Martelella endophytica: one gene and its partner. The protein of the gene in region 1 interacts with the protein of each later gene in a pairwise test. Links are inferred from orthologs where the notes say so. Each region holds a gene or a part of one and is shown on either strand. Other genes may lie near its edges.

Region 1 (9,983 bases):
CGCCGCCGTTGTCGCCAGCGACCCGCAGGATGCCACCGCTGACGGCATCGACACGGTGTCCTTCGAGGTTCAGACCAATCCGGGCACGCGGCCGGGGCCGATCATGAAGGTCGCGTCAGGCGGCGAGCTGTCGCGCTTCCTGCTGGCGCTGAAGGTGGCACTTGCCGACAAGGGCTCGGCGCCGACGCTGGTCTTCGACGAGATCGACACCGGTGTCGGTGGCGCGGTTGCGGATGCGATCGGCCAGCGACTGAAACGGCTCGCCGAAAATGTGCAGGTGCTCTCGGTCACCCACGCCCCGCAGGTCGCCGCCCGCGCCGGCGGACATTTCCTCATTTCCAAGGCCGGCAGCAAGGACATGGTCAGCACCCGCGTCGCCGTCATCGGTCCCGAGGAGCGGCAGGAGGAGATTGCCCGCATGCTGGCGGGGGCAAGCGTGACCGCCGAAGCGCGCGCTGCTGCGGCCAAGCTGCTTGCCGGCGATGGTTGATTGGGTTTTGCTGATATAGGATGAAGACAAATGCGGACTTGCTCCCGTCGATATCCCTCCTTGCGGGGGAGATGTCGCCAATGCGACAGAGAGGGGTAGGGGCACAGGCCGCGAACGCCGAAATTGCCGAAAGGGTTCACCCTCTCTGCCCCTGTCGGGGCATTTCCCTCCCCTAGGTGGGAGACAAGAGGAGCGGAGGCCTCGGCCACGAACCGCCTCCATTGCGGTGGCATAGCGACGAAGGGGACGTACGCCGATGGAAGGCTTTCTGCAGCATTACTGGCCGCATATTCTGGCGGTCATATCCTTCCTGTTCGGCGCGACCGCCGCCATTCATGCGACGATGACCAAGGACGAGGTCCGCGCTGCCATCGGCTGGGTCGGCGTCATCATGCTGTCGCCGATCCTCGGAGCGCTGATCTATGCGGTGGCCGGTATCAACCGCATGCGCCGCGCCTCGGTGCGCGACCGGCGCACCGGGCTCTATGACGCGGTAGCACGCGAGGAGAAGCTGCACCTGGTGAGCCGGGAGGCAATCGCAGAAGCCTTCGGTCCGCGCATGGCGGCGCTCTGGAACCTCGGCAACAGCGTTGCCGGCACGCCGGCGACGGCCGGCAACACGGTCAGGCTGCTGACCACCGGTGATGATGCCTATGCGGCGATGCTCGAAGCCATCGACCGCGCCGAACATTCGATCCTGATGGAGACTTATATCTTCGACGCCGATTCGATCGGCCGTCGCTTCGTCGACAGCCTTGCGGCCGCTGTTCAGCGTGGGGTCGAGGTCCGGATCCTGATCGATTCCATCGGCGCGCGCTATTCGCGCCCGCGCATCACCGGGCTTTTGCGGGACAAGGGCGTGCGCGTCGCCACCTTCAACGGCGCGGTTCTGCTGCGCATGCGGCTGCCCTATGCCAACCTGCGTACCCACCGCAAGATCATGGTGATCGACGGCGACACGGCCTTTGCCGGCGGCATGAACATCCGCGAGGCGTTCACCGGCAAGGACGCCGCCCATGACACGCATTTCGAGCTGCACGGCCCGGCCGTCGCCGACTATCTCTCGGTTGCCGCCACCGACTGGTATTTCGAAACCGGCGAGGCGCTTGAAGGCCCCGCCTGGCAGTTCGACGACAAGATGGCGAGCCCCGATGGCGTGGTCGCCCGCATCGTGCCATCCGGTCCCGATCGCAATCTCGGCAACAATAACAGCATGATCATCGGCGCGCTTTCAGTCGCGGAAGAACGGGTGATGATCATGTCGCCCTATTTCCTGCCCGACCGCGATCTCGTCTCCGCGCTCGCCACCGCCTCGCGGCGCGGCGTCAAGGTCGACATCGTCGTGCCCGGCGCCAACAACCTGGCTCTGGTCGACTATGCGATGACGGCACAGTTTGCGGAGATTATCCGCGACGGCACCCGCATCTGGCGCGATCGCGGCCCGTTCAACCACTCCAAGCTGATGACGATCGACGGAAAGTGGTCCTATCTCGGCTCCTCGAACATGGACGCCCGCTCGCTCAGGCTGAACTTCGAGACCGACATGGAAGTCTTTGATGCCGACTTCGCCAATGATCTCGAAACCCGTATCGGTGGCGCGCTGACGAATTCGGAGCGGATCACGCTGGAGGCTCTGGCGGCCCGACCGTTTGTCTGGCGTTTGCGCGACCGCATCCTCTGGCTGGGATTGCCCTATCTCTGAAAAGCGCCATATTGGTTGTCGAATGTAAAGGCCGGTCACCGACGCTGAATGGGAATGCCTCGCCGTCATGAAACCTTTGAAATCGCCGCTTGCAAATGCCGTTATGCGTTCGATCCGCGAAAACGGGAAACGGCCGGAAGAGGCCGTGCCGTTGCAGGGCGAAGGCCTGAGGGTCGCGACCTATAACGTGCACAAATGCGTCGGCGTCGACGGCAAGCTCGATCCCGACCGGACCTTCGAGGTGATCCGCGAGATCGGCGCCGACCTGATCGCGCTGCAGGAAGCCGATACCCGATTCGGCGAACGCACCGGCCTGCTCGACCTGAAGCGGATCGAACAGGAAACCGGGCTGATCGCCGTGCCGGCTGAGGCAAGTGTACGCGCGCATGGCTGGCACGGAAACGTGCTGCTGTTTCGCGATGGCGCGATCAGAGACATTCGCCGCGAGAAACTGCCGGGGCTTGAGCCGCGCGGGGCGTTGCTCACCGAGATTGCGCTGAACAACGGGAGCTTGCTGCGGGTCGTTGCCGTGCATCTCGGCCTGCTCAGGGTCTCGCGCCGGCAGCAGGCGGATCATATTCTCGGTCTCCTCGGCAATCGCGACGAGGCGGCCTCGCTGATCATGGGCGACATGAACGAGTGGCGGCTTGGCGATGGCTCGGCGCTGAAGCGCTTCGAAGCCGCCTTCGGCGAACTGCCGCCGCCGAGGGCAAGCTTTCCGGCGCGCTGGCCGGTGCTGGCGCTCGACCGAATCATTTCCAACCGCGACGGCTTGGTGCTCGATCTCGCCGCGCATGATTCGCCGCTGGCCCGCGTCGCTTCGGACCATCTGCCGCTGACGGCGCTGCTCGATACCGCCGTTTTGCGCGGCGAGGACCGCGCCGGCGATGGCGAAGCGGCACGCGCGCCGCTTTGAGCTTGCCCGCACCCTGTCCGGTGCTCTAATTCAGCGGAAACGTCGCGAAGGAGTGTGCCATGGCGAAGAAAGCGGTCGATGCGCTGACCCGGGAAGAGGCGGAAGCCGCGCTTGCCGCGCTCGCGGCCGAGATCGCGCGCCATGACGAGGCCTATCACGGCAAGGACGCGCCGGAGATCACCGACGCAGAATATGACGCGCTGAAGCGCCGCAATGACGAGATCGAGGCGCGGTTCCCCGACCTCATTCGTGCCGATACGCCGTCGCGTCGCGTCGGCTCGGCGCCGTCCGAGGCCTTTGCCCCGGTTACCCACAGCGTGCCGATGCTGTCGCTCGGCAACGTGTTTTCCGATGAGGACGTGCAGGATTTCATCGGCTCGGTCTATCGCTTCCTGGGACAGATGCCGGATGGCTCGATCGCCTTTACGGCAGAGCCGAAGATCGACGGGCTGTCGATGTCGCTGCGCTATGAGGACGGCGTGCTGGTTTCCGGCGCCACCCGCGGCGATGGGGCTACCGGCGAAAACGTGACGGCGAATGTCCGCACCATATCCGAAATCCCGAATCGCCTGCCGAAGGACGCGCCGGCGATCGTCGAGGTTCGCGGCGAGATCTATATGGCGAAGAGCGATTTCGCGGCGCTGAACGCCGCGCTCGCCGAAGAGGGCAAGCAGACCTATGTGAACCCGCGCAACACCGCGTCGGGCTCGCTGCGTCAGCTCGACCCGCAGGTGACGGCGAAGCGCCGTCTGAAATTCTTCGCCTATGCCTGGGGCGAAATGTCGGAAATGCCGGCCGATTCCCAGATGGGCATGGTGAAGACCTTCGAGGCGTGGGGCTTTCCGGTCAATCCGCTGATGAAACGGCTGTCCTCGACCGAAGCGTTGCTGGACCACTATCGCGAGATCGGCGTTCAGCGCGGCGATCTCGACTATGATATCGACGGCGTCGTCTACAAGGTCGACCGGCTGGACCTGCAGGCCCGCCTCGGCTTTCGCTCGCGCTCGCCGCGCTGGGCGACGGCGCACAAGTTTCCGGCCGAGCAGGCGATCACGCGGTTGACGGCGATCGACATCCAGGTTGGCCGCACCGGAGCGCTGACACCGGTGGCACGGCTCGAACCGATCACCGTTGGCGGGGTCGTCGTCACCAATGCGACGCTGCACAACGAGGACTATATCGCCGGCAAGGGCTCGAACGGCGAGCCGATCCGCGAGGGCCGCGATATCCGTGTCGGCGACTACGTGGTCGTCCAGCGCGCCGGGGACGTCATTCCGCAGATCGTCGATATCGTGCCGGACAAGCGGCCGGAAGATGCCGTTGCCTATGTGTTTCCGGATCACTGCCCGGTGTGCGGTGCCCATGCGGTTCGCGAGATCAACGAGAAAACCGGCAAGCTCGATGCGGTGCGCCGCTGCACGGCGGGTTTCTCCTGCCGGGCGCAGGCGGTCGAGCACCTGAAGCATTTCGTCTCGCGCAATGCCTTCGATATCGAAGGGCTTGGCACCAAGCAGGTAGACTTCTTCTTCGAGCATGAGGACGAGGCGCTTTCGATCCGCACCGCGCCCGATATCTTCACGCTGGAGCGCCGGCAGGGCGATACGCTGACGAAGCTCGAGAATTTCAACGGCTGGGGCAAGACCTCGGTCGCCAACCTGTTCCAGTCGATCAACGAGCGCCGGAGTATCGCGCTCAACCGCTTCATCTTCGCGCTCGGCATCCGCCATGTCGGTGAGACGACGGCAAAGCTGCTCGCCCGCTCCTATGGCTCCTACAGCGCCTTCGAGAAGGCGATGCGGGAGGCGGCGGCAGGCGAGGGGGATGCCTGGGACGACCTCAACAATATCGACGGCATCGGCGCCGTCGTCGCCCGCGCCATCGTCGAATTCTATGCCGAGGAAAACAACACAGATGTCATCGCCCGGTTGCTGCAGGAGGTGACGCCGGAGGACGACCAGCAGCGTGTCGATCTTTCCAGCCCCGTCGCGGGCAAGACGGTGGTGTTTACCGGCACGCTCGAAAAGATGACCCGTGACGAGGCCAAGGCCAAGGCCGAAAGCCTCGGCGCCAAGGTCTCGGGCTCTGTCTCGAAGAAGACCGACATCGTCGTCGCCGGCCCTGGCGCAGGCTCCAAGCTGAAGAAGGCGGAAGAGCTGGGCGTTCAGACGATGGACGAGGATGAGTGGCTAGCGCTCATCGGGGCGTAGGCGAACTGATTTTTCCGAACCGATCTGAGTGTTTCTCCCGCAGCTTTGCGCGTCAACCGCTTGTAACACTACCGCGCCTTCCTATCTTCAAAACCAGTTCTACGGGAGATTTGGGATGCGCGGATTTTTGATTTCACTGGTGGCCGGTCTGGCAGCCCTGACCTCTGCCGCTTCGGCCGCCGAGGTTGGCGAGGTTGGGGTCGACTGGGTCGGCAACGACATCATCGTCGAGGCGTTGCAGGATCCGGAGGTTGATGGCGTGACCTGCCATATCGCCTATTTCGACCGCTCGATCATCGACAGGCTTTCGAACGGCAACTGGTTCGAGGATCCGTCGAATTCCTCGATCGCCTGCCGCCAGACCGGACCGATCCGGATCGGCGACATCGCGCTCGACAAGGGTGGCGAGGAAGTGTTCAAGGCCGGTCGTTCGCTGATCTTCAAGCAGCTTGTGATCAACCGGATCTATGACAGCGAAAATCAGACGCTGGTCTATCTTGCCCACACGCGGGAGGTGGTGGAGGGCTCGGCCAAGATGTCGCTTTCGACCGTGCCGCTTTACGGTCAGGACGTGGTGTGGGAAAACGGGGCGCCGAACTAGTTCGCTTCGTTCGGTCGCAAAGCGCAAGTGACACCCGGGAGAGCGCCATGAAACTCGAGGCAAGCTGCCAGTGCGGCAAGGTCCGCTATTCGGTCGAAAGCCGCACCCCCTATCCCTATATGCGCTGCTACTGCAGCATCTGCCGCAAGACCGGTGGTGGCGGTGGCTATGCCATTAATCTCGGTGCCGATTCGGCCACGCTTGAGATCGAGGGCGCCGAATACAAGCGTTTCTATCATGCGCGCATGGCGCACGGCCATTCCGAGGGCGAACGGCATTTCTGCGGCGAATGCGGCACCTCGCTCTATCTTTATGACCCGCGCTGGCCGGAACTGGTGCATCCGATGGCCTCCGCGGTCGACACGCCTTTGCCGACGCCGCCCGAAATCGTCCACATCATGCTTGATTCCAAGGCCGAATGGGTGCAGGTGCCGGAGGGGCCCGGCCATGTCCACTTCGGCGGCTATCCCGAACTTTCGATCGAGGAATGGCACCGCCGGCACGGTTTGCTTGAGGAATGAACGGCATGAAGACTTTCCGACGGGTGCTCTGGGCTGCTGTCGTCATCATCTGCGCCATGATTGCCTGGCTGGTCTACGAGATCGGCCGCACCAACGAAAAGATGATGAACGTTCCCTTCGGGCCGAAATTCGCGCTGACCGACAGCAACGGCGCAGAGATCACCGAAGCCGCCTTCCGCGAAAAGCCGACGCTGCTGTTCTTCGGCTTCACCCATTGCCCGGAAGTCTGCCCGACGACGCTCTACGAGCTGAACGGGCTTCTGCACGAGGTCGACCCCGACGGCGACAAGTTTGACGCCTACTGGATCACCGTCGATCCCGAACGCGACACGCCCGAAATCATGCATCGCTACCTCTCCAACGTCACCGATCGCATTGTCGGCGTCTCCGGCGATCCGGAAAAGGTGCTGAAGATGGTCGATGGCTTCGGTATCTACTATGAAAAGGTGCCGCTCGATCCGAACGACCCGGACGGCGATTACACGATGAACCACAACGCTGCCGTGTTCATGCTCGATGACGGTGGTGTGCTGGACGGCACCATCGCCTATGACGAAGACCCCGAGGTCGCCCGAAAGAAGCTCGAGAACCTGCTGAAGGGCTGAGCTTCTGCCGCAGGCCGACCGAATGAACCACCAGAAAGAGACCGCCGCCGTGAGCCAGCTCAGACTTTACGTCACCACCGATGAAACCGGGGCAGGGCAGGTGCTCGATGGCCTTTCCGCCGCCCTCGGCGAGGAGCCCTATGCGCTCGCAACGATGGAGATCGACGAGAAGGCGAACATCTGGGAGGCCTCGGTCTATCTCGAGGATGCTTCGGAGGTTGCGGCGCTGGCGGAGATATTTGCGTCCGTGCTGGAGCGCCTGTTCGGCAGCGACCATCCCCCGGTGGAACGTGAAGACATTCCCGATATCGACTGGATCGCGAAATCGCTCGAGGGCCTGAAGCCGGTGCGTGCCGGACGTTTCCTCGTCCATGGCAGCCATGACCGTCACCATGTGCGGCCGGGCGACCTCGCAATCGAGATCGACGCCGGCCAAGCCTTTGGCACCGGCCATCACGGCACCACGATCGGTTGCCTGGAAATGATCGATACGGTGCTGAAGGCGGAGCGGCCGCAGAACGCGCTTGACCTCGGGACCGGCACGGGTGTTCTGGCAATGGCCGTGCGCATGCTGGCGCCGATCCCGGTGCTGGCGACCGATGTCGACCCCGTCGCCGTCCGCGTCGCCCGCGCCAATGCGCGGCTGAACGGCATCGTCTCCGGCGTCGATTTTGCGACGGCGCCTGGGTTTCACCACGCGGCCTTTGCACGGGCCGCCCCCTTTGATCTGATCATCGCCAACATTCTCGCCCGGCCGCTGATGAAGCTCGCGCCCGGGCTTTCGCAGCATCTGGCCCTCGGAGGCTCGGTCATCCTCTCGGGCATTCTCGCCGAGCAGCGTTGGAAAGTGCTCTCGGCCTACAATACCGTCGGCCTTCGCCATGTGCGCACCTACTGGCGCGACGGCTGGGTGACGCTGCTGCTGAAAGGCTGAGTTTAGGCGCGCGAGAGCAGCTTCGGGTTCTTTACACGAAAATGAAAGCCGACAATCCGCGAGCCGATCTAGAGCGGTTCGCCACGGTTCAGTTGCTCTAATATCTTCTGCATCCGTCTCGAGCGCGTTTCGGGCTTCTTGGCTGTCGTGAGCCTGTAGTAGATCGGGAATCGGTTGCCCCTGCCGAGCGTCGCGAAGAACGCTTTTGCTTTGGGATGCGCTTCGAGAGCGTCCAGAAAGTCTTGCGGAATGACCATATCGGCCTGGCCTGAATAGGCTGCGTCCCAGCGACCATCCGCCTTGGCTTCTTCGACCTGGCTGAGGCCAAAGGCCGACATCTTGCCGTCTGCGATGAGGGTCTCGGCGTGCTCCCTGTTTTTCTGGGACCAGTTGGACTTTCTTCTACGGGGGGTGAGGCGCTGAAGGTATGAGTGGTCGTCGAGCGCGTTCTTGCGACCATCGATCCATCCCCAGGCGATGGCTGCGATGACGCATTCCTGCCAGTTGACCGACTGCTTGCCGGAGCCTTTCTTGAAAATTCGCACCCAAAGTTCGGTCTCTTCGGCATGGTTTTTGCCAAGCCAACTGGCCAGATCATCTGCGGTTTTGAATTCAACATGTTTCATGAGGAAACCATATCAGGGTCGGTCGGAGGCTGCCACGGGTTGTATCTTCTTCGCATCGCTGTGAGGCTGCATTCTTCACTCTCGGCCTCCAGTCCACCTGGTCTTTGCGGCGTTGCTCAGACGGCGAGGCTCATCGCGTTTTCACGCACGACCATGCGGGCCTGGCGGCGCTGCGCCCGTTCCTGCTGCGGCGAGCAGTGATAGATCTCGCGGTAGCATTTGGAGAAATGCGAGGCCGAAACGAAACCGCAGGCGACCGCGACATCGACCACCGGCATCGCCGATTGCGCCAGCAGGCGGCGGGCGCGGTCGAGTCGGATTTCGAGATAATAGCGCGCTGGCGAGCGGCCCATTTCCTGGCGGAACAGCCGCTCGATCTGGCGGCGCGACAGGCCGACGGCGTCGGCGATCTCGATCAGCGACAGCGGTTCGGCGAGGTTCGCCTCCATCAATTCGATGATCTGCATCACCTTGCCGTTCTGCACGCCGAGGCGGGCTCTCAGCGGCAGGCGCTGGCGCTCGGTCGAAGGCCGGACGCGGTCGGTCAGCGCCTGTTCGCAGATGGCATTGACCAGGCCATCGCCGAATTCACGGCCGATGAGGTTCAGCATCATGTCGAGCGAGGCGGTGCCGCCGGCGCAGGTATAGATGTTGCGGTCGATCTGGAAGAGATCGGCATGGGCATCGATTTCCGGGTTGGTTTCGGTGAAACCCGGAAGGTTTTCCCAGTGGATGGCGCAGCGCTTGCCCTTCAGTAGGCCGGCGCGGGCAAGAAGATGCGTCGCCGTGCACATGCTGCCGATGCGACAGCCGCGATTGTTCAGTTCGCGCAGCCAGGCATCGAAAGACTTGTTGTAGTAGTCCTCGACGTCGAGCCCGGAACAGACCAGCACCAGGTCGGCGCGCTTTTCGCCCATCAGGGCACGGCGCTCATCGGCGAGCGAACTGTCGCTGTCGATGGCGATGCCGCTTGAGGAATAGACCTTGCCGCCGAGATCGGAAGCGATACGCCAGCGAAAGGCCTCGTAACCGAGCATTCTGTTGGCAATGCGCAATGTCTCGATCGCGCCGGAAAACGGCAGAAGCGAGAATTGGGGTATCAGATAAAAGACGAATGATCTCACCATTGTGCACACACCGCCAAATAAGGAGCCGCGAAAAACTTAACTTCTGCAAGAAATCGGGCCGCCAATTGTCTATATGCGACATTGACACAAGCAAAAGCGTCAGGAAAGACGATGCGCCGCAAGTCCGGCGATTTTTTGCCCGGACGGCTGGCAGAATGGCGCGATTTTTCTCGATTTGACGATCATCATGCAGACGTGATGCGGTTCGCCGCAGCGCAGCATGCCTTGGCCCGGCCGGGCCAGCCGGGCCTGGC
Region 2 (10,236 bases), 2.9 Mb from region 1 along the record:
CTTCGTCAGCCATTTCGAGAAGTGGGCTAGATCGATCAATCTCGTCGCGCCCTCGACCCGCCAGCAGATGTGGGATCGGCATATCGCCGACAGCGCCCAGATTTTCCAGTGCGCCCCGGGATCGAAAACCTGGGTCGATCTGGGCAGTGGCGGCGGTTTTCCCGGCATCGTCACCGCAATCTTCCTGGCGGAGATCGGCGAAGGCTGGGTGCATCTGGTCGAGAGCAACAACAAGAAGGCATCGTTTCTGCGCACCGCCATCCGCGAGACGGGCGCGCGCGCCAGCGTCCATGCCCTGCGCGCCGAATCGGCGCTGGACGCTATTGCGGACGCTGAGGTGATGTCGGCAAGGGCGCTCGCAGCGCTCGATCTGCTGTTCACCTACGCTGAACCGTGGTTTGCAAAACGCGCTGATTTCACCGCCTTTTTCCACAAGGGTCGGGATTATCAGCAGGAGATCGACAAAGCGCGTGACCTTTGGTCGTTCGATCTGGTAAAACATGACAGCAAGGTCGAGCCCGGCTCCGTGATCCTCGAAATATCCGGCCTCGCGCGTCGAAAAGCACCGTAACCGGATCGTATCATGGTTAACAAAACGCGTATCATCACGGTCGCCAACCAGAAGGGCGGCGTCGGAAAGACCACAACGGCCATCAATCTCGCGACAGCATTGGCGGCGATCGGCGAAAAGGTGCTGATCATCGACCTCGACCCGCAGGGCAATGCATCGACCGGCCTCGGTATAGAGCGCGATCAGCGCGTGCATTCCGCCTATGATGTTCTTGTCGGGGAAAAGACGGTGCAGGAGGCCGCGGTCCATACGGCCGTGCCCAATCTCGATATCGTTCCGTCGACGCTCGATCTTCTCGGCTTCGAGCTTGAAATCGCCTCCGATCCCCGCCGCGTCTTCAAGCTGCGCGATGCCTTGCAGCAGCCGGAAGTCGGCGAATACCGGTACGTCTTCTGCGACTGCCCGCCATCCTTCAACCTGTTGACGATGAATGCGATGGGCGCCGCCCAGGCGATCCTGGTGCCGCTGCAGTGCGAGTTTTTTGCGCTTGAGGGGCTCGGCCAGCTTCTCGACACGGTCAAGGAGGTTCGCAGCACCATCAATCCGCGCCTCGAAATCCAGGGTGTGGTGCTGACCATGTATGATTCCCGCAACAATCTTGCCCAGCAGGTGGTTTCGGATGTGCGCGAATATATGGGCGACAAGGTCTACAAGACGCTGATCCCGCGCAATGTTCGGGTTTCGGAGGCACCGTCCTTCGGCAAGCCGGTCATTCTGTATGATCTCAAGTGCCAGGGCAGCCAGGCCTATATCCAGCTCGCCTCCGAGATCATCCAGCGCGAGCGGGCCTTAGCGGCAGCGTGATTCCAAGGTGGTGCATGACATGAGTGAAGACACATCCAAACGGCGCCTCGGCCGCGGCCTCGCGGCCCTGATCGGTGATATTGACAAGGCCACTCCTGAGGAAGCCGTAGCAAGCCCCGTCATGGCTGCCGATCGGCGCGTGCCGATCGAATTCATCAGCCGCAATCCCCGCAATCCGCGCCGCCATTTCGAGGAAGAGGATCTGCGCGATCTCGCTGCGTCCATCCGCCAGCATGGCATTGTCCAGCCGGTGGTGGTGCGCACGATCGGCGATCAGCGCTTCGAGATCATCGCGGGCGAGCGCCGCTGGCGCGCTGCGCAGCTTGCCGGGCTTTCGGAAGTGCCGGTACTGATCCGCGACGTCGACGACCGCACTGCGCTGGAAATCGCGATCGTCGAGAATGTCCAGCGCGCCGATCTCAATCCGTTGGAAGAAGCCAATGGCTACGAACTGCTGATGGCGGAGCATGGCTATACGCAGAACGATCTTGGCGAGATCATCGGCAAGAGCCGAAGCCACGTTGCGAACAGCCTGCGTCTTTTGAAGCTGCCCGAAGGCGTGCGCGACATGCTGGCACAGGGAGACCTGTCGGCCGGCCATGCGCGCGCGCTGATATCGACGCCCGATCCGGAGGCGCTGGCACGTACCGTCGTCGAGCGGGGCATGTCGGTTCGCGATGCTGAAAAGCTCGCCCAGCGCGCCATTGAAGGCGTCAGGCCATCGCGGCCGGCGAAGGAAAAGGATGCCGATACGCTGGCACTGGAACGCTCGCTCTCCGATCGTCTTGGTCTTTCGGTGACCATCGATCACAAGACCGGAGGCGGTCAGCTGAAGATCGCCTATTCCACGCTCGACCAGCTCGATGACCTTTGCCGCAGGCTCGACCGCACGCCCTGAAGGATGTAACCGAAAATTGATATGGTACAATTTTTGGTTCGTTTATCAGGCGCTTGCGAGAGGTTATAGCCGATAGAGACGACGGTTGAGCATCTGCCCTGCCGAGAACTATCCGCGCATCACACCCCTGTTGGAGCGCAGCGCCAGCGCCAGAAGCGTCTGCATGGCGATACTTTCCTCGAGTGCAGGATATTGCCGGGTCTTCAACACGGCATCGGAAAGCATTCGCAGCGCACGCGCGGTCGCGTCCCCGTTCCAGGCCGAAAGTGCCTTTTCGAACAATGGTTTGCGCTTGAAGAAAATGCCGCGGCCATGGCTCTGCATCACCTGGCTCACGCTCTGACGCTTGCCTTCGATATCGGCACGCATCAGGTCGAGCATGTGAAACTGCCGCAGGCAGCCGTTGAGGATCAGGAAAATCGGTGTTTTCGACTGCGCGATCTTGGCCATGGCATGGCGAAGTGCGGCAATATCGCCGGCCAGCACCGCATCCACCGCATCATCGGCCGAAATGGCGCTAGCGTCGCCGATCACGGTGGCAACATGTTCCTCATCGATGACATCAAGGCCGCGGGCAAACAGGACGAGCTTTTCGATCTCGTTGCGGGTTGCCAGCCGGTCGCCGCCGATGAGGGAGAGAAGGAGTTGGCGAGCCGGGGGCGTGATCCGCAGGTTTGCACTGCCCAGGGCCTCATCGACGAGACCGTTGAGCGCGCGTGTGTCATCGGCATAACAGGGGATCGCGGCGATGCTCCGGGCGCCCTCCGCAGCCTTGCGCATGGCGGTGCCCTTGCGCAGCTCGCTGGCCTCGATAATGAGAAAGGCGCTTTGCGGGGGTGTTTCGGCGAGCATTTTCAGCACGTCGGCGAGCACCTTGTCGTTGCCGCCCGCGCGTACCCAGACGAGTCGCTCGCCGCCGAAGAGGCCGATGGCGTTCATTTCGTCCATGATCCGCCCGGCGTCGCCATCGACATCGCCGATATCGAGCTTCATTACCGAAAACGGGTCGTCGAGCGCCACCCTTGTGCCCTTGGCTATCAGCGAGGCGCGCTCGCTGACCAGGCCGCGATCGGGTCCATAGACCAGGAATGCGCGGTATTTGCCGGCATCCTGGCGCAGGAAGGCATCGAACTGGTAGGACTTTATCTCGGTCATCGCGATCCGGCCCTGGTGGAGGGCGCCGGTGAAACCGACGCTATTTCAACGGCTTATCGGTTCCGGGCGCCGGCGGAAGCTCCTCCGGCGGCTCGGTGTTGAGGGCGATGGCGATATCGGCGTTGATGATTTCCGCCACCTCGCGGGCGGCGCGCCGCTCGGCGTCGCGGATTGCCCGCTGCTTGGCGAACTCCTGCGAGGGGAAATCGACGAGCGCGGTGGCGCGACGCTGACCGGAGGCCAGCAGCTTGCTGTCGGAGCGGCGACGCACGGAGAAGTCGGCGGTCACGATCGTACGGCCGGCATCCGCGGTGTCGGACGAATCATTCACCAGAACATCGGTCGTCACGGCATAGGCGGTGACACTCACATCATATTTCGGATCGAGGCTTTCGCCCTTGCCGCCGCCGGTCAGGAAGATCAGCTCGTTCAGCACGGCCTGCGCCACGGGCGTCGACGGCGTGTTGAAGGCGAGCTCGTGCATCTTGGCGTTCAGTGCCGCACCCTGGACACCGCCATAGAGCGGGCGCACCTGGCAGGAGGAGAGCGCCAGGACCGCCGCAAGGGCGGCGGCCGGCAGAGCGGCGCGGAAAAGGCGATCAGACAACAATGTTCACGATCCTTTGCGGCACGACGATGATCTTCTTCGGGGCCTTGCCATCCAGCGCCCGGACCACCGCTTCCAGTTCCATCACCGCGGCCTTGATGCTTTCGGGATCGGCATCGCGCGCCACCGTCAGCTCGGCGCGCTTCTTGCCGTTCACCTGCACCGGCAGGGTAATCTCGTTATCGGCGGTCAGCGCGGCATCGTAAGCCGGCCAGGCGGCCATGGCGAGCATACCCGTCCCGCCCAGCACCTGCCAGCACTCTTCGGCAAGATGCGGCATCATCGGTGCAAAACAATGGGTCAGGAACAGGCTGGCTTCCTTGAGGGCGCCCAGTGTCTCGGCATCCGCCTTGCCCTTGGCCGCTTCGGTCAGCGGCGCGGCCAGCACATTGACGAGTTCGTAGATGCGCGCGATCGCCTTGTTGAAGGCCAGTGCCTCGATGTCGCCGGCAACGGCTTTCAGCGTCTTGTGGGCGGCGCGCGAGATTTCGAGCGCCTTACCCCCGGTTCCGGGCTTTGCCTCGGCAGCGGCGAGCGCAGGGGCGGCCTCGGAAATCAGCCGCCAGATGCGCTGCACGAAACGGAACGTGCCTTGTACGCCGGCCTCCGTCCAGACGACATCGCGATCCGGTGGACTGTCGGAGAGAACGAAAAAGCGTGCGGTATCAGCACCATAGGTCGAAAGAATATCGTCGGGATCGATGACGTTCTTCTTCGACTTCGACATCTTTTCGATGGAGCCGATCGTGATTTCCTCGTCGGTGTCGATGAGGAAGGCCTTGCGGGTCCCGTCATTTTCCTCGATGCGGATCTCGGTCGGCGAGACCCAACGGCCATTCGGACCGCTGCCGCCGGCGCGATAGGTTTCGTGCACCACCATGCCCTGTGTAAACAGGCCCTTGAACGGCTCGTCATGGCTGACATGTCCGGTCGCCTTCATCGCCCGGGTGAAGAAGCGCGAATAGAGCAGATGCAGGATCGCGTGCTCGATGCCGCCGATATACTGATCGACGGGCAGCCAGCGGTCGGCGATCGCCGGATCGGTCGGTGCATCCTCGTGCGGTGCGGTGAAGCGGGTGTAATACCAGCTCGAGTCGACGAAGGTGTCCATCGTGTCGGTCTCGCGCCGGGCCGGCTTGCCGCAATGCGGGCAGGCGACGTTGCGCCAGGTCGGGTGGCGGTCGAGCGGGTTGCCGGGCTTTTCGAAGTCGATGTCGTCCGGCAGCTTCACCGGCAGGTCGGCCTTCGGCACGGGCACCACGCCGCAGTCGTCGCAGTGGATCACGGGGATCGGGCAGCCCCAGTAGCGCTGGCGGGAAATGCCCCAGTCGCGCAGGCGGAAATTGACCTTGCGTTCGCCGCGCGGTGCACCGCGCACGATCTCGGCTTCCAGCTTGCCGGCAATGGTTTCAAAGGCTTCGTCCGTTCCCATGCCGTCGAGGAAGCGCGAATTGATCATCACGCCGTCATCGGTATAGGCCTCGTCGCCGATTTCGAAGGTCGCCGCATCGCCGCCCTTCGGCATCACAATGGGTGTGACGGGCAGGCCGTATTTGCGGGCGAAGTCGAGGTCGCGCTGGTCGCCGGCCGGGCAACCGAAGATCGCGCCCGTGCCATAGTCCATCAGCACGAAATTGGCGACGTAGACCGGCAGCTCCCAGCTCTCGTCGAAGGGATGGCGCACGCGGATGCCGGTGTCAATGCCCTTCTTTTCCGCTGTTTCAAGTGCTGCCAGCGAGGTGCCGGTATGCCGGGTTTCCGCGCAGAAGGCGGCAACCTTGTCGTCGTGCTTGGCGGCTTCGCGCGCCAGCGGATGGTCGGCGGAGATCGCCATGAACGAGGCGCCGAAGATCGTGTCCGGGCGGGTGGTATAGACCTGCAGCTCTTCCTGGTCGCCCGCCTTGCCGGCGCCATCGGCGATGTCCCAGCGGATCAACAGGCCTTCGGAGCGGCCGATCCAGTTCTTCTGCATCAGCCGGACCTTTTCCGGCCAGTGGTCGAGCGTGTCGAGTGCGTCCAGCAGGTCCTGGGCAAAATCGGTGATCTTGAAGAACCACTGCACCAGTTCGCGCTGTTCAACCAGAGCGCCGGAACGCCAGCCGCGGCCTTCGATCACCTGCTCATTGGCGAGCACGGTCATGTCGACCGGGTCCCAGTTGACCTTCGACTGCTTGCGGTAGACCAGGTTCTTTTCCAGCATGTCGAGGAACAGGTGCTGCTGGCGCTGGTAGTATTCGACATCGCAGGTCGCGAATTCGCGGGTCCAGTCGAGCGACAGGCCCATGGATTTCAGCTGGTTGCGCATCGTCGCGATGTTTTCGTAGGTCCAGTCCTTGGGATGAACCTTGTTCTGCATCGCCGCGTTTTCAGCCGGCATGCCGAAGGCGTCCCAGCCCATCGGGTGCAGCACGTTGAAGCCGCGCGCCCGCTTGTAGCGCGCCACGACATCGCCCATGGCATAGTTGCGGACATGGCCGATATGAATGCGCCCCGAAGGATAGGGAAACATTTCAAGCACGTAGTAGGTCTCGCGCGGGTCGGCATTGTCGGTCACGAAGACGTTGTCATCGTTCCACTTTTTCTGCCACTCGGGTTCGACTTTACGCGGGTTGTATCGTTCGGAGGCCATATCGGTTTTACTCGGTCATTTTCTTTATCGATTTTGGCGGTGAGCTTCACCATGAAAGCGCTTCAGCGTCAAGTAAATCGGGGTCGATAAAGGGCGCTGCAAAGGCTTTGCGGCGTTGCGGTGCGCCGCGCCTTTGCCATATGGTGGCGCCGCAAACAAAGAGGAAGGTGCGAGTGCATGGGTGTCAGCGAAAATCTGCAAGAGGTTCTGGGCAAGTTACGGGCGGCGGAACATGCCGTTGAACGGCCCGAAGGGGCGGTGACGCTGGTGGCCGTTTCCAAGACCCACGAGGCCGATGCGATCCGTCCTGCGATCGAAGCCGGCCAGCGTGTGTTCGGCGAGAACCGGGTGCAGGAAGCGCAGAAGAAGTGGCCGGCGCTGAAGCAGGAGACGGCCGATATCGAGCTGCATCTCATCGGTCCGCTGCAATCCAACAAGGCCGAAGATGCGGTGAAGCTTTTCGACGTCATCGAGAGCGTCGACCGCGAGAAGATCGCCCGCGCGCTGGCCAAGGAGATCGAAAAGCAGGGCAGGGCGCCGCGGCTTTATGTCCAGGTCAACACCGGAAACGAGCCGCAGAAGGCGGGTATCGACCCGCGCGAGACGGCGGCCTTCCTGAAGCTCTGCCGCGAGGAGCTCGGCCTTCAGATCGAAGGCCTGATGTGCATTCCGCCGGCCGGCGAAAACCCCGGTCCGTACTTCGCGCTGCTCTCGGAGCTTGCCACCGAAAACAGCGTGCCGAAGCTTTCCATGGGCATGTCCGGCGATTATGAAATCGCCGTCGCCTTCGGTGCGACCAGCGTGCGGGTCGGCTCGGCGATCTTCGGCGCAAGAGACTACTCGGCCTGATGGCGGTCAGCCGCGCTTGAGATAGACCCGGCCGCCGCCCTTCTTGCGGCCGGTGTCTTCGATGCCGGGGAATTTGCCCTTGCGCACGGCATTCAGGAATTCCCGGCCGATCTTCACCTTGTCGCCGATATAGAGGCGGTTCCAACCTTTGCCATAGAGCGTCGGAAAGTGAAATTCGCCATGCTCGAGCGCCAGCAGTCGGTTTGCGATTTCGTCTTCATCCAGCATGTCAGAAACGCGTCGTCAGCAGCTTGAAGCCGGCAAAGGCGAAGAAGGCGGCCATGACGCCCTCGATGCCGCGGCGGGCCCGGCGATAGCCGCGCACGACGAGGCTTGAGGAGAACAGCACGGCAAGGCCATTGAAGGTCAAGAAGCCAATGACGAGCGCGCCGGCGATGAAGACCGCGATCACCTGCGGATCGGCTCCGGCCGGCAGACCGATGGAAACCAGCGACACCCACGCGAAGATCGCCTTCGGATTGGTGAGATGGATCAGCAGCCCGCGGCGGTAGTTTGTCGCAAGACTGGCCGATGCGGAAACGGCGGTTTCCAGCACCTCCGTCCGCATCGCGCTGCGGAAGCTCTTCCAGGCAAGGAAGAGGAGATAGAGGCCGCCCAGGCATTTGAGCACCACGAGGCCGTAAGCCAGCTTCGTCACCACCGCCGCCATGCCCGTGCCGGCAAGAAGCGCCCAGCAGAACGAGCCGGTCAGCACGCCATTGGCAAGGGCGATGGCCCGCCGGCGATCGCCAGCCATGGCCGTGCCGGCAATCGCCAGCGTGGCAGGGCCAGGGCTCACCACGGCGATGAAATAGGCAAGCCAGGCAAGGCCGAGGGTGGGAACAAGCTCGGTTAGGGGCATGCGGCGCTCCTTTGCGCGCGTTCAGGATTTGCCAGCTTCGAACCGATCCCAGATTCCGTCAAGAGCCTTCCACAGCGCCTGATAGGCGCCGTCATCCTTCAGGTTCTTCAGCACCTGCTCATTGGTGCCACCGCGGGTGGCAGAGTGGCCGGTCAGCGTTGCGAAGCTGTCGTCCGGCGCGTTGCGGGCCGTTGCGGCCAGCGCATAGAACACGGCGCCGGAGAAGGCACGCGCCTTGTCGGCGGGCACGGACTTCGCCTCCAGCCAGTCGGAAATGGTCTCGTAATAGGCAAAGGCGCCGGCGAGCGTTGCGGTGGCGACGCAGAGCGCCTGATATTCATCCTCGGTCTCGACAGCGACCGGCGTGCCGAGCGGGGCAAACATCGCCACCACATCCTCATCCGGCGGGAAGATCGGCGTCGGGCCGCCATGGAAGGCGACGGCGGGAAGCGGCGTGGCAAGCGTCACCCGCATTGCCGGTGCCACCAGTTTCTTCAGGCGCTCGACGCCGAAGGTCGCCATGAAGCTGATGACGTGACGGGCGGTGCCGAAATTGAGCCCCTCAAGGATCGCTTCGGCATCCTGGGGCCGGAGCGCCAGGCAGACGGTATCCGCCTCATCAATGACCGCCTGGTTGCTGCCGGCAACTGCTACATTGTCGAACGTCGCGGCAAGTTCGGCGGCGATGTCGGCATTGCGCGGCGAAAGCAGGATGACGGGCTTTTCGCCCTCAGCCGTCGAAAGGCCGGTGACGACTGCCTTGGTGATTTCGCCGGTTCCGATGAATCCGATGGTCATGGCATTCCTCATGTGCTGTTTGCGGCAGCATAGAAAGCCATGACCTGTTTGGAAACGGTGGGACGGAAAGAAACCCGCGTTCAGGCGTCGCGCGCGGTCTTCAGCGCTTTCGTCCACCACAGGAGATCGTCGGTCATCGCCGTGGCGCTGTCGATCAGATAGGGGAAATCGGCCATGGTCTTGCCCTCGCGCAGAATGCCGAGCAGTTCGGCCATGCCGATATGGACATTGTGCTTGAGGGATGCCACCTGCAGCTCCGCCAGGATCAGCCGCAGCTGCTCGACGGCACGGGCGCCGCCGGTGCCGCCATAGCCGATGAAGGTTGCCGGCTTGCGGTTGAATTCCTTGTAGGCGTAGTCGAGCGCGTTCTTCAAGACGCCGGTGACGCTGTGATTATACTCGGCGACGGTGAAGACATAGCCGTCGAGGCTTGCGATCTTCTCGCCCCAGCGGCGCGCGACCTCGTTTTCCGGCGGCACCCATGCCGGCGACATCTTCTCCTCGAAGAACGGCATCGGATAGTCGCGCAGGTCGACGACCTCGAAATCGGCGTCGTCGCGATCCTTGATGATGTCGCGATACCAGTTCAGCGGATGGTCGGCGAACCGCCCTTCGCGGGTCGATCCGACGATGATGCCGATCTTGGGCCTGGTCATGGAAAACTCCTTGGTTATGAACAGTAACCAGGGAGGTAATCGTAAGCGGAAATCTCCGCAAGACGGCACTTTTTCGTACGCCGCTTACCTTGCGGTAACCGGGTCTTCCTTGGCCAGATCGAAGGCGATCTGCGACTGGTAGATGTCTTTGGCGTTTTCCCGCGTCCAGGTGAACAGCGGCATCATCGCTTCCTGCAGCCCGGCCCCGCGTTCCGACAGCGCATATTCGACGCGCGGTGGAATGGTCGGATAGACGGTGCGGATGACAAGCCCGTCGCGCTCGAGATTCCTCAGCGTCACGGTCAGCATGCGCTGGGAAATGCCGCCAACGGCGCGGTGCAGTTCCTTGAAACGGATCGCCTCGTTTCTCTCCAGAACACGCATCACCAGAATGGTCCACTTGTCGC

The links.
Region 2: the proteins of ligA (region 1) and leuS interact in binary tests that used the Escherichia coli proteins (3 or more experiments, as listed by UniProt). The link is inferred for Martelella endophytica from one-to-one orthologs.

What each region holds. Positions count from the first base shown.
Region 1 is NZ_CP010803.1:3,933,783-3,943,765, reverse strand. Bases 2,846-5,741 are described here. They hold ligA (NAD-dependent DNA ligase LigA), read left to right. Parts: upstream 2,846-3,167; coding sequence 3,168-5,315; downstream 5,316-5,741. Other genes in these bases: TM49_RS18180 (CreA family protein), read left to right, coding at 5,431-5,741; TM49_RS18190 (endonuclease/exonuclease/phosphatase family protein), read left to right, coding at 2,846-3,108. Also shown: DNA repair protein RecN, read left to right, coding at 1-490; TM49_RS18195 (phospholipase D-like domain-containing protein), read left to right, coding at 747-2,192; more of TM49_RS18190, read left to right, coding at 2,260-2,845; more of TM49_RS18180, read left to right, coding at 5,742-5,916; TM49_RS18175 (GFA family protein), read left to right, coding at 5,964-6,437; TM49_RS18170 (SCO family protein), read left to right, coding at 6,443-7,042; TM49_RS18165 (50S ribosomal protein L11 methyltransferase), read left to right, coding at 7,092-7,976; TM49_RS18160 (YdeI/OmpD-associated family protein), read right to left, coding at 8,045-8,602; TM49_RS18155 (GlxA family transcriptional regulator), read right to left, coding at 8,719-9,729; TM49_RS23710 (hypothetical protein), read right to left, coding at 9,829-9,983. UniProt on the Escherichia coli protein: DNA ligase that catalyzes the formation of phosphodiester linkages between 5'-phosphoryl and 3'-hydroxyl groups in double-stranded DNA using NAD as a coenzyme and as the energy source for the reaction.
Region 2 is NZ_CP010803.1:1,063,557-1,073,792, reverse strand. What follows is about bases 3,828-6,976. They hold leuS (leucine--tRNA ligase), read right to left. Parts: upstream 6,665-6,976; coding sequence 4,028-6,664; downstream 3,828-4,027. Other genes in these bases: TM49_RS04875 (YggS family pyridoxal phosphate-dependent enzyme), read left to right, coding at 6,842-6,976; lptE (LPS assembly lipoprotein LptE), read right to left, coding at 3,828-4,035. In the rest of the region: 16S rRNA (guanine(527)-N(7))-methyltransferase RsmG, read left to right, coding at 1-571; TM49_RS04900 (ParA family protein), read left to right, coding at 584-1,375; TM49_RS04895 (ParB/RepB/Spo0J family partition protein), read left to right, coding at 1,395-2,273; holA (DNA polymerase III subunit delta), read right to left, coding at 2,382-3,428; more of lptE, read right to left, coding at 3,469-3,827; more of TM49_RS04875, read left to right, coding at 6,977-7,513; TM49_RS04870 (DUF1413 domain-containing protein), read right to left, coding at 7,520-7,741; TM49_RS04865 (LysE family translocator), read right to left, coding at 7,743-8,375; TM49_RS04860 (pyrroline-5-carboxylate reductase), read right to left, coding at 8,397-9,173; TM49_RS04855 (NADPH-dependent FMN reductase), read right to left, coding at 9,254-9,829; TM49_RS04850 (winged helix-turn-helix transcriptional regulator), read right to left, coding at 9,914-10,236.